DNA from 2 places in the Streptomyces sp. LE64 genome. Region 2 is predicted to be linked to the other one. Evidence: riboswitches for the same ligand, from Rfam matches in the RefSeq annotation. Region 2 holds a riboswitch; the other holds the start of a gene.

Region 1 (7,566 bases), 4.3 Mb from region 2:
CGAGCTGGAGAACAGCTCGGACCAGGCGGAAGAGGCGCGCAAGCAGACCGTCGAGAGGGAGAAGCAGCTGGGGGTGCTGGCGGGCACCGTGGGCGCCGAAGGACCCGGCATCACGGTGGTCGTCACGGACTCCCGGGCAGCGGTGGAGGCCCGCATGCTCCTGGACGCCGTCCAGGAGTTGCGTGCGGCCGGCGCCGAGGCGATCCAACTGAACGGGGTCCGGGTGGTAGCCGGCACGTATCTGACGGGCGGCAAGGGAGAAGGAGTGAGCGTGGACGGAACCGGGATCAGTCCCCCCTACCGTTTCAAGGTCATCGGCAGGCCGCAGGACCTCGAACCGGCGCTCAACATTCCCGGCGGCGTGGTGCAGACTCTGGAGAAGGAGCAGGCCGACGTGACCGTGACGCGCTCGAAGAAGATCGTCGTGGATGCCTTGCGGCCGGCGCAGCGGCCTGACTACGCTCGGTCGTCCTCGCGGTGAGCCGGGGAACGCCTCGGTCACTTTGCGAGGGCGCGTGATTGCGGGGGGTCGGCGCACCGGAAGCGCGGTGCGTGGTGGAAACTGTCTGGTGGGTACGGACGTTGTGAAGGTGTCCGGGTCGGCAGGTGTGTGTACTCAGGGTTCGTCCTGCCCCACGGGCGGGTCTGTTTCGGTCAAGGGGAATCGCCCGTGAAGTTGTTTGCGAAGTTGTTCGGCAAGAGCGCACGCGAGGAGCGTGGCAACGCCACGGCCCGGCACCGTGCCCCGCGGCAGGGGGACGCCGAGGCGCAGTCCGGTGAGCGTCCGCTGTTCCGCGATCAGGTGGGTGCTCCGGGCGGTGACGTCCCGGGTGGACGGGGCGCGTCTCCCGTTGACCCCGCCACCTCCGCGCCCATAGGTTTCGGGGAGCAGTCGGCCCCGGGCGCGGGCGGTGGGTTCGCCGCCGGTCCGTACGGCTCCCAGCCTCCGGGCGGGGGGCAGGAGGGCGGTCCGTCCATGGACCTGGTGTGCACGAGGTGCGGCAGCCGGAACGCGCAGGCGAGCCGTTTCTGCTCGCACTGCGGGGCGCCTCTGCGCGGTGGCGCCGAGCGGCCTTCGGAGACGACCTCGACCATTTCGATCTCCGGCCTGGAGGCGTACGACTCGGAGGTGACCGGGCAGACCCAGTTGCCCTCCCTGTCGCCCGAGGCGCAGGCGGCGGTCGACGCGCTGCCCTTCGGTTCCGCGCTCCTGGTGGTGCGACGGGGGCCGAACTCGGGCAGTCGTTTCCTCCTCGACGGTGATCTGACGACCGCGGGGCGTCACCCGCAGAGCGACATCTTCCTGGACGACATCACGGTCTCCCGGCGGCACGTCGAGTTCCGACGTGCTCAGGACGGCTCGTTCACGGTCGCCGACGCGGGCAGCCTCAACGGCACGTACGTCAACCGTGAGCCGGTGGACAACGTTCGGCTCTCCCACGGCGACGAGGTGCAGATCGGTAAGTACCGGCTGGTCTTCTACGCGAGCCAGCGGGGTGTCTGACCAGGGAAGGTCCATGGTGCACACACCGGGCGGTGCCGGCAACGGCACCGCCGCGGCGGGCCGTCGCCTGCTGAGCATCGGCGCCGTGTTGAACGCGCTGCGGGACGAGTTCCCGGAGGTCACCATCTCCAAGATCCGTTTCTTGGAGTCGGAGGGACTCGTCGAACCGCAGCGCACCCCGTCCGGGTACCGCAAGTTCAGCGTGCAGGACGTGGAGCGGCTCGGCCAGGTCCTGCGGTTGCAGCGGGACCACTACCTGCCGCTGCGGGTGATCCGCGAGTACGTGCAGGCCCTGGAACGGGGCGAGGCCGTCCAGCTGCCGTCCCTGGGGCGACCGGGTGACACCCCGGACGAGGACCCGGCGGGGCCCGGGGCTCCGGGGACCGCGCCCACGGCGGCCCGGGTGGGCCGTGCGGAGCTGATGGCCGCCGTCGGCATCGGGGAGGACGGGCTCGCCGAGTGGGAGTCCTACGGATTGCTCGCTCCGCTGCCCGACGGCAGCTACGACGCCTCGGCCGTCACCGTGGCGGGCCTCGTCCAGGAACTGGGCCGGTTCGGGATCGAGCCCCGGCACCTGAGGGCGATGAAGGGCTCCGCCGAGCGCGAGGCCGGTCTCGTCGACCAGGTCGTGGCGCCCCTGCGGATGCACCGGAACCCCCAGACCCGGGCCCATGCCGAGGCCCGCGCCCGGGAGCTTGCCGGGCTCACCGTCCGGCTGCACACCGTGCTGGTGCACGCGGCCCTGGGGGTGCGGTCGCCCTGAGCGACCGGCCGTCCACGGCACCGGAACGGCCTGCTGGAGGGCCAGGAGGAGTGCCCGACTACCCAAAGGTGCCGGGCACGGCCTAGGGTTGCTGTGTGAACGAGCTCGACGTCGTAGGTGTCCGGGTCGAAATGCCCTCCAACCAACCGATCGTGCTTCTGCGTGAAGTGGGAGGCGACCGTTACCTCCCCATCTGGATCGGGCCCGGGGAGGCGACGGCGATCGCCTTCGCCCAACAGGGCATGGCTCCCGCGCGTCCGCTGACCCACGACCTGTTCAAGGACGTGCTGGAGGCCGTGGGCCAGGAGCTGAGCGAAGTGCGCATCACGGACCTCCGCGAAGGCGTCTTCTACGCGGAACTGGTCTTCGCAAGCGGTGTCGAGGTCAGTGCGCGCCCTTCGGACGCCATAGCGCTGGCCCTGCGCACGGGAACGCCGATCTACGGCAGTGACGGGGTGCTCGCCGACGCGGGCATCGCCATCCCCGACGAGCAGGAGGACGAGGTGGAGAAGTTCCGCGAGTTCCTCGACCAGATCTCCCCCGAGGACTTCGGCACCAACAGCCAGTGACCGGACCGTCGGGCCCGCGCCGCCGGTGCGAGCGTCCGGACGGTGGGGGGCGTCCCGGTCCCGGGACGGCCCTCTCACCGCATTCGGCTAGCCTTTCCCCGCAACCGGACACGGGAAACCACTCGTAGGGTGATTATCACTCGGCGTGGCGAGTGTGGCGATCGTTGACGCACTCCGAGCGACTGCCTACCGTCGTGAGGGCAGGTCAAGGACGGAGGTCGGCGTGAGAAGCAGCGGCGACGGTACGGCTGGGGGTGCCCCCGGACGGATCCTGGGGGAAGGCGGCCCGTACGCGCTCCACGACGGTCGGGTCGGCCAGGTGCCGCCCCGTCCCCTCCCGGTGCCCGAGAACGACGCCCGGCGCGCCGCGGAACCGCTCGGCTACCGGGGTCCCACCGCGTGTGCCGCCGCCGGCATCACCTACCGCCAGTTGGACTACTGGGCCCGCACCGGTCTGGTGGAGCCCAGCGTTCGGCCTGCACAGGGCTCCGGCACCCAGCGGCTGTACAGCTTCCGGGACGTGGTCGTCCTCAAGATCGTGAAGCGGTTCCTGGACACGGGCGTGTCCCTCCAGAACATCCGGGCGGCCGTCCAGCACCTGCGGGAGCGCGGATTCCGCGACCTGGAGCGGCTGACGCTGATGAGCGACGGCGCCACCGTCTACGAGTGCAGTTCGCCCGACGAGGTGCACAAGTTGCTCCAGGGCGGCCAGGGCGTCTTCGGCATCGCCGTCGGCGTGGTCTGGCAGGACGTCGAGAGCGCCCTGTCCCAACTGCACGGCGAGCGCGTCGACACGGGGGAGACCTTGATCGGCCACAATCCGGCGGACGAGCTCGCCCGGCGCCGCAACCGCGCCGGCTGACCTCGCGGGAGGCCGCCCCCGGGTCGCCGGGGCGTTGTCACCGCCGTAGTGCAGCATCGGAGGGGTGAGGAACCAGCCCACCATCCTGCACCTGGACATGGATGCCTTCTACGCCTCAGCGGAGCAGGCCGCCAAGCCCAGCCTGCGCGGGAAGGCCGTGGTGGTGGGCGGCATCGGCCCGCGGGGGGTGGTGGCCACCGCGTCCTACGAGGCACGCCGGTTCGGGGTCCGCTCGGCGATGCCCACGGCCCAGGCCCGCAGGCTCGCTCCGAACGCCGCCTACCTGGTGCCCCGCTTCGGCTTCTACCGGGAGATCAGCGACCGGGTGATGAGCATGTTGCGGGAGTTGTCCCCGCTGGTGGAGCCGCTCAGCCTGGACGAGGCCTTCGTGGACCTGGAGGCGGGCGACACGGCCCGGGACGAGGCGTCCGCCCGCGCGGTGGGCACCCGACTGCGCGCCGACATCCGGGCTGCCACGGGGCTGACCGGGTCGGTCGGGCTGGCCGCCTCCAAGATGGTCGCCAAGATCGCATCGGAGGAGGCCAAACCGGACGGTCTGCTGCTGGTGCGGGCGGGCACCGAACGGGCCCTGCTGGCCCCCATGGCGGTCCGGGTGCTGCCGGGGGTGGGGCCCGCCACCGGCGACCACCTGCGCCGGGCGGGCATCAGCACCGTCGGCGAACTCGCCGAGGCCGGTGAGGACGAACTGGTGCGGCTGCTGGGCAAGGCCCACGGGGCGGGCCTGTACGCGATGGCCCTCGCCCGCGACGAGCGGCCGGTGGTGGCCGAACGGGAGACGAAGTCGGTGTCCGTGGAGGACACGTACGACGTCGACATCCACGACCGGACCCGGGTGCGGCTGGAGGTGCAACGGCTCGCCGAACGGTGCGTGCGACGGCTGCGGGACTCCGGCCATTCGGGCCGCACCGTGGTGCTCAAGGTGCGCCGCTACGACTTCTCGACGCTCACCCGCTCCGAGACGCTGCGCGGCCCCACCGACGACCCCAGGGTGGTCCGCGAGGCGGCCGGCCGCCTGCTGGAGTCGGTGGACACCACCGGCGGCGTGCGGCTCCTCGGCGTGGGCGTCAGCGGCCTCGCCGACTACACCCAGGAGGACCTGTTCGCGCAGGCAGCCGGGGAGCACCCGCCCGAGGTGCCCGACGACGCGGAGGCCGATCCGGGGGCCGAAGGCCCGCAGGACCCCGCGTCGCCCGCCCGCGCGTCCTCCCGGTGGGCGGCCGGACACGACGTCCACCACGCCGTCCACGGGCCGGGCTGGGTCCAGGGCAGCGGGGTGGGGCGGGTGACGGTGCGCTTCGAGACCCCGGACTCCCCGCCGGGCCGGGTGCGGACCTTCGCCGTGGACGACCCCGACCTCACCCCCTCCGACCCGGTCCCCCTGGTGGCGGACGGTTACCGCTCCCCGGACGGCTCGGGCTCGTCCCCCGGGCCGGCGGCCCACTCGCCGACATCGGGGCCGGGGGAGGCCACGTCGAGCCCGTAGTGGTGGTAGAGCCGCAGCTCCTGTTCGGGGGAGAGGTGGCGTCCCACGCCGAAGTCCGGGGCGTCCCTGATCAGGGCGCGCTCGAAGGGAACCCGGAGGGTGCCCGCCACCAGTTCGCTGGGCTCCAGGGGGACGAACGCGTCCCGGCTGAACAGACCCGTCCGGATCGCCGCCCACTCCGGCACTCCCGTGGCGTCGTCGAGGTAGACCTCGTCCACGGTGCCGATCCTCGTACCGTGGAGGTCGAACGCCTTGCGGCCGATCAGGTTGCGCGGATCGATGTCGGTCTGCACGTGCCCTCCAGCTCGTCGCAACTCATCCGTCAGCACCACGAAAGAGCACATTTCCGCAGGCGGCCACTCGAAGCCCCGTGCGAAGAGCCGCTGGTAGGCTGGAAGCGGCTGTCGACCCCGTGCGGGAGAGCTCCCCGGCCACGGTCGGGGGCGCCGAAGGAGCAAATCCTCCCCGGAATCTCTCAGGCCCCAGTACCGCGCGGGTGAGGTCACTCTGGAAAGCAGGGCGGGCGGTTTCCGGACCTCCGCCCTCACCGACGGTGAAAGTCGGGCCGCGCGCCCGGTGAAGCTCTCAGGTTGAGATGACAGAGGGGGAGGCCGTCCGGGCACCCGCGTCATGGTGCCCCTCGCAGGTCGTACCGACCAGGAGGCCCCCGCAATGACTGTCAACCGTCCCCCGCTCTCCCAGCTCGAACAGGGCATTCCGTTCGAGCGGCGCCACATCGGCCCCGATGCGGAAGCCCGTGCCAAGATGCTCGCCCAGGTCGGGTACGGTTCGCTGGACGAACTGACGGCCACCGCGGTCCCCGACGTCATCAAGAACGCCGAGGCGCTCGACCTGCCGGCGGCCCGCACCGAGGCCGAGGTCCTCGCCGAACTGCGCTCCCTCGCCGACCGCAACGACGTCCTCGGCTCCATGATCGGCCTGGGTTACTACGGCACCTTCACCCCGCCGGTCATCCTCCGCAACGTCATGGAGAACCCGGCCTGGTACACCGCCTACACGCCGTACCAGCCGGAGATCTCGCAGGGCCGCCTGGAGGCCCTGCTGAACTTCCAGACGACGGTGGCCGAACTGACCGGGCTGCCCACGTCCGGAGCCTCCCTCCTGGACGAGGGGACCGCCGCCGCCGAGGCCATGGCGCTCTCCCGCCGGGTCGGCAAGGTCAAGGGCGGCGTCTTCCTCGTCGACGCGGACACCCTGCCCCAGACGGTCGCCGTCATCCGAACCCGCGCCGAACCCACCGGGGTGGAGGTCGTCGTCGCCGACCTGACCGCCGGCATCCCCACCGAGGTCGCCGAGCGGGGCGTCACCGGCGTCCTGCTCCAGTACCCGGGGGCCTCCGGGGCCGTGCTCGACCTGCGCCCCGTCATCGAACAGGCCCACGAACTGGGCGCCGTCGTCACCGTCGCCGCCGACCTGCTCGCCCTCACCCTGCTGACCCCGCCCGGCGAACTGGGCGCGGACATCGCCGTCGGCACGACCCAGCGCTTCGGCGTGCCCATGGGCTTCGGCGGCCCGCACGCCGGCTACCTGGCGGTGCACGAGAAGTTCGCCCGCAACCTGCCCGGCCGGCTCGTCGGCGTGTCCGTCGACCGCGACGGCGACCGCGCCTACCGGCTCGCGCTCCAGACCCGCGAACAGCACATCCGCCGCGAGAAGGCCACCAGCAACATCTGCACCGCCCAGGTGCTGCTCGCCGTGATGGCCGGTATGTACGCCGTGTACCACGGGCCGGAGGGCCTGCGGACCATCGCCCGCCGCACCCACCGCCACGCCGCGGTCCTCGCGGCGGGCCTGCGGGCCGCCGGTGTCGAGGTGGTGCACGGCGCGTTCTTCGACACGGTGACGGCACGGGTGCCCGGCAGGGCCGCCGCCGTCGTGGCCGCGGCCCGCGAGGACGGGGTCAACCTGCGGCTGGTGGACGCCGACCACGTCGGCGTGGCCTGCGACGAGACCACCACCCGCGAGCAACTCGGGACGGTCTGGACCGCCTTCGGAGCCGACGCCGACGTCGAGGGTTTGGACGCAACGGTCCCGGACGCCCTGCCGGCGGCGCTGCTGCGCACCGACGACTACCTGACGCACCCCGTCTTCCACCAGTACCGCTCCGAGACGGCGATGCTGCGCTACCTGCGCCGGCTCTCCGACCGGGACTACGCCCTCGACCGGGGCATGATCCCGCTCGGTTCCTGCACGATGAAGCTGAACGCCACCACCGAGATGGAACCGGTCACCTGGCCGGAGTTCGGGCAGCTGCACCCCTTCGCCCCCGCCGAGCAGGCCCAGGGGTACCTGACGCTGATCCGGGAACTGGAGGACCGGCTCGCCGAGGTCACCGGCTACGAC
Region 2 (7,566 bases):
CCGATCCGTCGTGCCCGAGGTCCTCGACGCTCCCACCGGGGGCGGGACCGCGCGACCTCTGGTGCGGGAGTCTTCATCCCGGCTGCGATCCGTAGCCAGACCTGATCCTGAATGGATGCGCAACCGTGATGCAGCCAGGGGGGATCCGTTATCCGAACGGCGCGTAACGCAGCCCGGACGGGGGCACCTTGAGGTTTTCGGCCAAACGCGCGTAGATTCCGGGCATCTTCTCGGCGAGACCGACAGAGAGGGCAGGAAAAGGACAACTCGCCCACCCCGGTCGCTGGTTGACAGAACGGGTCGAGGCGCCCACTATCGCGGCGGGTAACCGTACCCGGCGGTAGGCGAGACGGGAGCGACATGGGATTCGCGGTCGTAGAACGGGCGGGCGTTCGCACCCAACCACAGCGCGACGGGGTCGTAGGCGTCGCCGAGCGCCACGGTGGACACGGCCAGCCCCTCGGGCACCGCGCCGATCGACTGCTGCATCATCAACCGCACCGCGTCGACGGACTGCGGCCCCGTGTCGTACACGTCCAGCCCGATCGCCAGGTACGGGGCGCCGAGCGCCGGCTGCACCCAGGCGCGGCGCAGCGAGCGGACGGCGGGGGTGCGGTGCGCGTTCTGCCCCAGCACCGCGTAGAACTGCGGGATCTCGATGGCGGGTTCGCCGATCCGCAGCGGCCCGGCCGGATGCCGGTCCAGGCCCAGGGCGATCCGCCGCAGGTCCGCCCACGGGACGCCGACCCCGCCGCCGCTGGCGTGCGGGTTGAGCCACAGGCCGTACCGGTCGGGGTAGAGCGCCCGGGCCACCTCGGCGACGGGAGCCACCTCGTAGGAGCGGTTCCATCCGCTCGCGGAGAGTTCCTGGGCCGAGGTCACGCAGGGCGCGTAGCCCAGGCCGTCGAGTTCCATGTTGCCGTACTGGGCGTCCGGCGCTCCGGGCCGGCCGTGCCACAGCAGCATCCGGACCCGGCCGGCGGGGTCGGCGAGGGCGTGCAGCAGTGCCTCGTACGCGTCGTAGCGCCCGGGCGTCACCTGGCGCAGCATGTGCTCGATCCGCCCGGCCGCAGCCGTGCCCGACGCACTCACCCTTGACCGCCCCTTCGACCCGTCGGAACAGCACGGCGCGGTTCCGAACCCGACACGCCCACCGCGGCCCGGCAGGTCGTACGGCCCCGCCCGGCCGTGCCACCCAGCTTAAGCGGCGCCGCCCCGGCGCGGCCGACGCCTCGGTCCCAGGTCCGTCACAGCTGGTGGTATCGGGCGCACTCAGGGCTCCCGCACGTAGAAGGGGCGGAGCTGCTCGCGCATCCAGTCGGCCACCGGGTCCCGCGCCACGTCCAGCAGGATCAGGTTGACCCCCCAGGCGACGGGCACCCGTCCGAGCGCACGTCCCAGCGCGTCCAACGGCAGTTCCCGGGCCGAGCCCTCGCACTGGTCGAGTTCCACCCCGATGAACAGGCTCGGGGCGCCGCCCTCCACGCTGGCCAGGCAGCGGCGGGCGGTGGTGACCGTGCCCACCGCGGCGAACTCCTCCCCGGCGGCGGCGAGGAAGTCCATCGGGTCCTCCTTCCAGTCGGGCGGGAAGAGCCGGACCCGACCGCCGCTGGTGGGGCCGTCCAGGGCGGTGCGACCGGCGCGGCACAGCTCCGCGACGGCCGGCGGCGGCAGCGGAACGCCCACCGTGCCGTCCGGGTTGAGGACCAGGCCGAGTTGGGGCGGCAGTCCGCGGGCGAACTCGACGGCGGGCGCCACGGTGCCGCCCATCCGGTCGCCCACCACCTGGCGGAACTGCTCGGCGGAGGTGAAGACCGGCACGTATGCCTGGCCGTCGACCTCCACGGTGGGCAGGTCCAGGGTGGTGCTGGTGGCGTCCCCGCCGGCCGGCAGCGGCACCCAGATCCGGCTGCGGCCGAGCACCTCGACGATCCGCGGGGCGGCCCCGGGCACCCCCACGGAGGCGGCGAGCACCTCCTCCAACTCGTTCACCGGCCAGGCCCCGGGCGGACCCGGGACCGTGGGGGGCTGGGGCGTCTGGGCCGGAATCTCCATCGTCAACCACCTGCTCGTGCCGCGCTGCGTCTGCGCCAGGCACCCTAACGCGAAGCTCCGGGCGTCCGGCGCCCGTTCGGGCCGGGCGGCGCTGCCGTCCGGGCCTACGCGTCGAAGCGGATGGACCGCAGCGCCCCGCCCGCCGCCCGGTCGAGCAGCACCGCGGAGGAGCAGCCGGCCGGCAGCACCCCGCGCTGCGCGTCCCCCACCAGCCGGCCGATCGCCCGCCGGTGGCGGGCGAAGGCGTACCGGGACACACCCCGGCCCCGCTGGCGCTGCCCGTCGAGGGCGGTGTCCGGCGCCACGTCGAGCAGCAGCAGGTGCAGTCGGGTGCCGCGGGCCCGGGCCTCGCGGGCCAGCCAGCGGCGCACCCACGCCTGGGTGCCGCAGTCGTGGACCACCACGCTCTCCCCGGAGCGCAGCGCCCGCCGCAAGCCGGCGAAGTGCGCGACCCGCACCAGCGGCCGGTACAGGGCGTACGGCAGGGCGGCGGGCATCCGGCGGGCCCAGCGGTCGCGGGTGTCCTGGGAGTCGATGCGCCGGGCCGGGGCGACGGGGGTCGCGAGGGCGGCGCGGACGAGGCTGACCGAGGTGTCGCGGACCGTGCGCGACATCAGCGTGGACTTGCCGCTGCCCGGCAGCCCGGACACCACCACCAGGTCACCGGGGGCGAACCGGAGCGCGTGCGGCCCGCGGCCGGCCCGGTCCCGTAGGTCCCGGACCACCGCGGCGGCCCGCTCCGCGCGCGCCCGCGCGGCGGCGGCACCCGCCTGCTCGGGCAGCGCCACGCCAGCGGCGCTCGCGTACCCCCTCGTCGTGTTCACCGTGATCGTCCCCTCCAGTCCGTCACGTGAGCCTTCCCCGTAGAGTGTAAAGAGCGGGTAATTTCGCGGGTCCGGATCGCGTACGGATACGGCCACGGGCCCGTGACGGGAACTGCCCCGGGCCGATGCCGCGGGGTCGGGGGGACGCCGCCCTGCCCAAGGCGGCGCGGGCGTGCAATGATGTGCCCGCCAACTGCATACCGGCCGCTTGAACCCGCGCGGGAGAGCCCCCGGCCGTACCGGGGCGCCGAAGGAGCAAGTCCCTCCCTTGAATCTCTCAGGCCCAGATACCGCGCGGGCGAGGCACATCTGAAAAGCGGACCGCGACGTCGTACGCGCGGTCCCACCCAAGGTGCAAACCGGACCGCCGCCCAGCGGCGTGGCTCCCGGCGAACCTCTCAGGTCCGATGACAGATGGGGAGGACCATCTCGCCGTCATGCCCTGGGAGCACCTTCATGAGCACCGCCCCCCGCCGTACCGCGCTGGACGCGCTGCACCGATCGCTCGGTGCCACCATGACCGACTTCGCGGGCTGGGACATGCCCCTGCGCTACGGCAGCGAACGGGACGAGCACCACGCCGTGCGCACCCGCGCCGGGCTGTTCGACCTCTCCCACATGGGGGAGATCACCGTCACCGGCACGCAGGCGGTGGACCTGCTGGACCACGCGCTGGTCGGCAACCTCGGCACCGTCGCCACGGGGCGCGCCCGGTACACGATGATCTGCCGCGAGGACGGCGGCATCCTGGACGACCTGATCGTCTACCGCACCGGGGAGACGGAGTACCTGGTGGTCGCCAACGCCGGCAACGCCCAGACGGTGCTGGACGCGCTGCGCGAGCGGGCCGCGGGCTTCGACGCGGAGGTCCGCGACGACCGGGACGCCTACGCGCTGATCGCGGTGCAGGGCCCCGAGGCGCCGGGCGTCCTGGCCGCCGTCACGGACGCCGACCTGGACGGGTTGAAGTACTACGCCGGGCTGCCCGGCACGGTCGCCGGGGTCCCCGCGCTGATCGCCCGCACCGGCTACACCGGGGAGGACGGCTTCGAACTCTTCGTCGCTCCCGAGCACGCGGAGGGCGTGTGGCGGGCGCTCACCAAGGCGGGCGCCCCGGTCGGGCTGGTGCCCTGCGGACTGTCCTGCCGGGACACCCTGCGCCTGGAGGCGGGCATGCCGCTGTACGGGCACGAGCTGACCACCGGGCTGACCCCCTTCGACGCGGGTCTCGGCCGGGTGGTGAAGTTCGAGAAGGAGGGCGACTTCGTCGGCCGGGCGGCGCTGGAGGCCGCCGCCGAGAAGGCCGCGGCGAACCCCCCGCGCAAGCTGGTCGGCCTGGTCGCCGAGGGCCGGCGGGTACCGCGCGCCGGGTTCGCGGTGGTCGCGGACGGCACGGTGATCGGCGAGGTCACCTCGGGCGCGCCCTCCCCCACCCTCGGCCAGCCGATCGCCATGGCGTACGTCGACGCCGCGCACGCCGAGCCGGGCACCGCCGGGGTCGGGGTGGACATCCGCGGTACGCACGAGCCGTACCGGGTGGTGGCACTGCCCTTCTACCGCCGCCGGAAGTAGTTTCCGCGCGCACCACCGGGCCCGCCCGGATGCACCGCGCTCCGGTTCCACCGGGTCCCCGCGCGGTACATGACGTTCGCCGCCCGTGCGCCGGGACGCGCATCCCGGCGCTCGTCTCACATGCCAGACATCCCGTTCCTCAGCACTCCCCCGCGTACAGGAGAATTCCCACCATGAGCAACCCCCAGCAGCTTCGCTACAGCAAGGAGCACGAGTGGCTGTCGGCCCCCGACGGCGAAGGCGTGGCCACGGTCGGCATCACCGAGTTCGCCGCCGGTGCGCTCGGTGACGTCGTCTACGCCCAGCTCCCCGAGGTGGGCCAGCAGGTGACCGCGGGCGAGACCTGCGGCGAGCTGGAGTCGACGAAGTCGGTCAGCGACCTGTACTCCCCGGTGACCGGCGAGGTCACGGAGTCCAACCAGGACGTGGTGGACGACCCGTCCCTGGTGAACTCCGCGCCCTTCGAGGGCGGCTGGTTGTTCAAGGTGCGGGTCGCGGCCGAGCCGGAGGACCTGCTCACCGCCGACGACTACACCGCCTTTTCCGCGGGCTGACCCACAACTAGGGATCATCTGATGTCGCTTCTGAACACGCCTCTGCACGAGCTGGACCCGGACGTCGCCGCCGCCGTCGACGCCGAACTGCGCCGCCAGCAGTCGACCCTGGAAATGATCGCGTCGGAGAACTTCGCCCCGGTCGCCGTCATGGAGGCCCAGGGCTCGGTGCTCACCAACAAGTACGCGGAGGGCTACCCGGGCCGCCGCTACTACGGCGGCTGTGAGCACGTCGACGTGGTCGAGCAGATCGCGATCGACCGGATCAAGGAGCTGTTCGGCGCCGAGCACGCCAACGTGCAGCCGCACTCCGGTGCCCAGGCCAACGCGGCGGCGATGTTCGCGCTGCTCAAGCCGGGCGACACGATCATGGGTCTGAACCTCGCCCACGGCGGGCACCTGACCCACGGCATGAAGATCAACTTCTCCGGCAAGCTCTACAACGTGGTCGCCTACCACGTGGACGACGCCACCGGCCAGGTCGACATGGCCGAGGTCGAGCGGCTCGCCAAGGAGTCCAAGCCGAAGCTGATCGTCGCGGGCTGGTCCGCCTACCCGCGCCAGCTCGACTTCGCCGCCTTCCGCCGCATCGCGGAGGAGGTCGGCGCCTACCTGATGGTCGACATGGCGCACTTCGCGGGCCTGGTCGCGGCCGGACTGCACCCCAACCCGGTGCCGCACGCCCATGTCGTCACCACCACCACGCACAAGACCCTCGGCGGTCCGCGCGGCGGGGTGATCCTCTCCACCCAGGAGCTGGCCAAGAAGATCAACTCCGCGGTCTTCCCGGGCCAGCAGGGCGGTCCGCTGGAGCACGTGGTCGCCGCCAAGGCCGTCGCCTTCAAGGTCGCCGCCTCGGAGGAGTTCAAGGAGCGCCAGCAGCGCACCCTGGAGGGCGCCCGCATCCTGGCCGAGCGCCTGGTGGGCGAGGACGCCCGCGCGGCCGGCGTGAACGTGCTGTCCGGCGGCACGGACGTGCACCTCGTCCTGGTCGACCTGCGCGAGTCCGAGCTGGACGGCCAGCAGGCCGAGGACCGCCTCCACGAGGTCGGCATCACCGTCAACCGCAACGCCGTCCCGAACGACCCGCGGCCCCCGATGGTCACCTCCGGCCTACGGATCGGCACCCCGGCGCTCGCCACCCGCGGCTTCACCGCCGAGGACTTCCGCGAGGTCGCCGACGTGATCGCCGAGACGCTGAAGCCCTCGTACGACGAGACGGTCGCCGCGGCGCTGAAGGCCCGGGTCACCGCCCTGGCCGACAAGCACCCGCTGTACCCGGGGCTGTAGTCCCCCGCGGTGCGGCCCCGGTCCGGCTCGACCGGGGCCGCACCGTCCCCACCCCGACGCCCGCCCGGGCGACACTTGAAGAAACGATCCATCAAGCCTGCTCGGCCCCGGGGCCCACCCCGTCCCGGCGCACCCCGTCCCGGGGACCCACCCGGTCCCCCGCACCAACCCGCCCGGCCCCACCCCGTGCCGGTCGGCCCGCACCACCCGGCGGACAACGACGTCCGCCGACCGTCAGCGAGGAGTCTTCCGTGGCCATCTCGGTCTTCGACCTGTTCTCGATCGGCATCGGCCCGTCCAGCTCCCACACCGTGGGCCCGATGCGCGCGGCCCGGATGTTCGCCCGCCGGCTCAAGAACGACGGCCTCCTCGCCCACACCGCCGCGGTGCGCGCGGAACTGTACGGCTCCCTCGGCGCCACCGGCCACGGGCACGGCACCCCCAAGGCGGTGCTGCTCGGGCTGGAGGGCGAGTCCCCGCGCACGGTGGACGTCGAGCACGCCGACCAGCGGGTGGCACGGATCAGGACCGACGGCCGGATCAGCCTGCTGGGCGCCCACGAGATCCCGTTCTCCTTCGACGAGGACCTCGTCCTGCACCGCCGCCAGGCCCTGCCCTACCACGCCAACGGGATGACCCTGGCCGCGTACGACGCCGAGGGCGCGCCCGTCCTGGAGAAGACCTACTACTCGGTCGGCGGCGGCTTCGTGGTGGACGAGGACGCCGTCGGCGCGGACCGCATCAAACTCGACGACACTCCCCTGGCCTACCCCTTCCGCACCGGCGACGAGCTGCTGCGGATGGCCCGCGAGTCGGGACTGTCGATCTCCTCGATGATGCTGGAGAACGAGAAGGCGCGGCGCACCGAGGAGGAGATCCGCGCCGGACTGCTGGACATCTGGCGCGTCATGCAGAGCTGCGTGTCCCGGGGCATGAACCAGGAGGGCATCCTCCCCGGCGGGCTGAAGGTGCGTCGCCGCGCCCCCGCCTCGGCGCGCCAGCTGCGCGCCGAGGGCGACCCCGCGGCCCACGCCATGGAGTGGGTGACCCTGTACGCGATGGCGGTGAACGAGGAGAACGCGGCCGGCGGCCGGGTCGTCACCGCCCCCACCAACGGGGCCGCCGGGATCATTCCCGCGGTGCTGCACTACTACATGAACTTCGTCCCCGGCGCGGACGACGAGGGCGTGGTCCGCTTCCTGTTGGCCGCCGGGGCCATCGGGCTGCTGTTCAAGGAGAACGCCTCCATCTCCGGCGCCGAGGTCGGCTGC

Evidence for each region. A riboswitch is a leader RNA that binds a small molecule or an ion and turns the genes downstream of it on or off. The one in region 2 is predicted to bind glycine.
Region 1: it holds a riboswitch for glycine, as region 2 does, so the genes downstream of both, gcvP (aminomethyl-transferring glycine dehydrogenase) here and gcvT (glycine cleavage system aminomethyltransferase GcvT) in region 2, are expected to answer to the same signal.

What each region holds. Positions count from the first base shown of each region.
Region 1 covers NZ_CP199708.1:544,760-552,325, reverse strand. Annotated here, with positions in the region: gene ACSMX9_RS02370 (DUF881 domain-containing protein) at 1-481, shown strand, start outside; gene ACSMX9_RS02365 (FHA domain-containing protein) at 671-1,504, shown strand; gene ftsR (transcriptional regulator FtsR) at 1,518-2,267, shown strand; gene ACSMX9_RS02355 (bifunctional nuclease family protein) at 2,363-2,836, shown strand; gene ACSMX9_RS02350 (MerR family transcriptional regulator) at 3,060-3,698, shown strand; gene ACSMX9_RS02345 (DNA polymerase IV) at 3,763-5,202, shown strand; gene ACSMX9_RS02340 (PRC-barrel domain-containing protein) at 5,112-5,495, opposite strand; glycine riboswitch at 5,608-5,703, shown strand; gene gcvP (aminomethyl-transferring glycine dehydrogenase) at 5,875-7,566, shown strand, end outside.
Region 2 covers NZ_CP199708.1:4,819,488-4,827,053, reverse strand. Annotated here, with positions in the region: gene ACSMX9_RS21820 (enhanced serine sensitivity protein SseB C-terminal domain-containing protein) at 313-1,092, opposite strand; gene ACSMX9_RS21815 (enhanced serine sensitivity protein SseB) at 1,273-2,055, opposite strand; gene ACSMX9_RS21810 (AAA family ATPase) at 2,160-2,879, opposite strand; glycine riboswitch at 3,089-3,182, shown strand; glycine riboswitch at 3,183-3,303, shown strand; gene gcvT (glycine cleavage system aminomethyltransferase GcvT) at 3,336-4,451, shown strand; gene gcvH (glycine cleavage system protein GcvH) at 4,625-5,005, shown strand; gene glyA (serine hydroxymethyltransferase) at 5,027-6,295, shown strand; gene ACSMX9_RS21790 (L-serine ammonia-lyase) at 6,547-7,566, shown strand, end outside.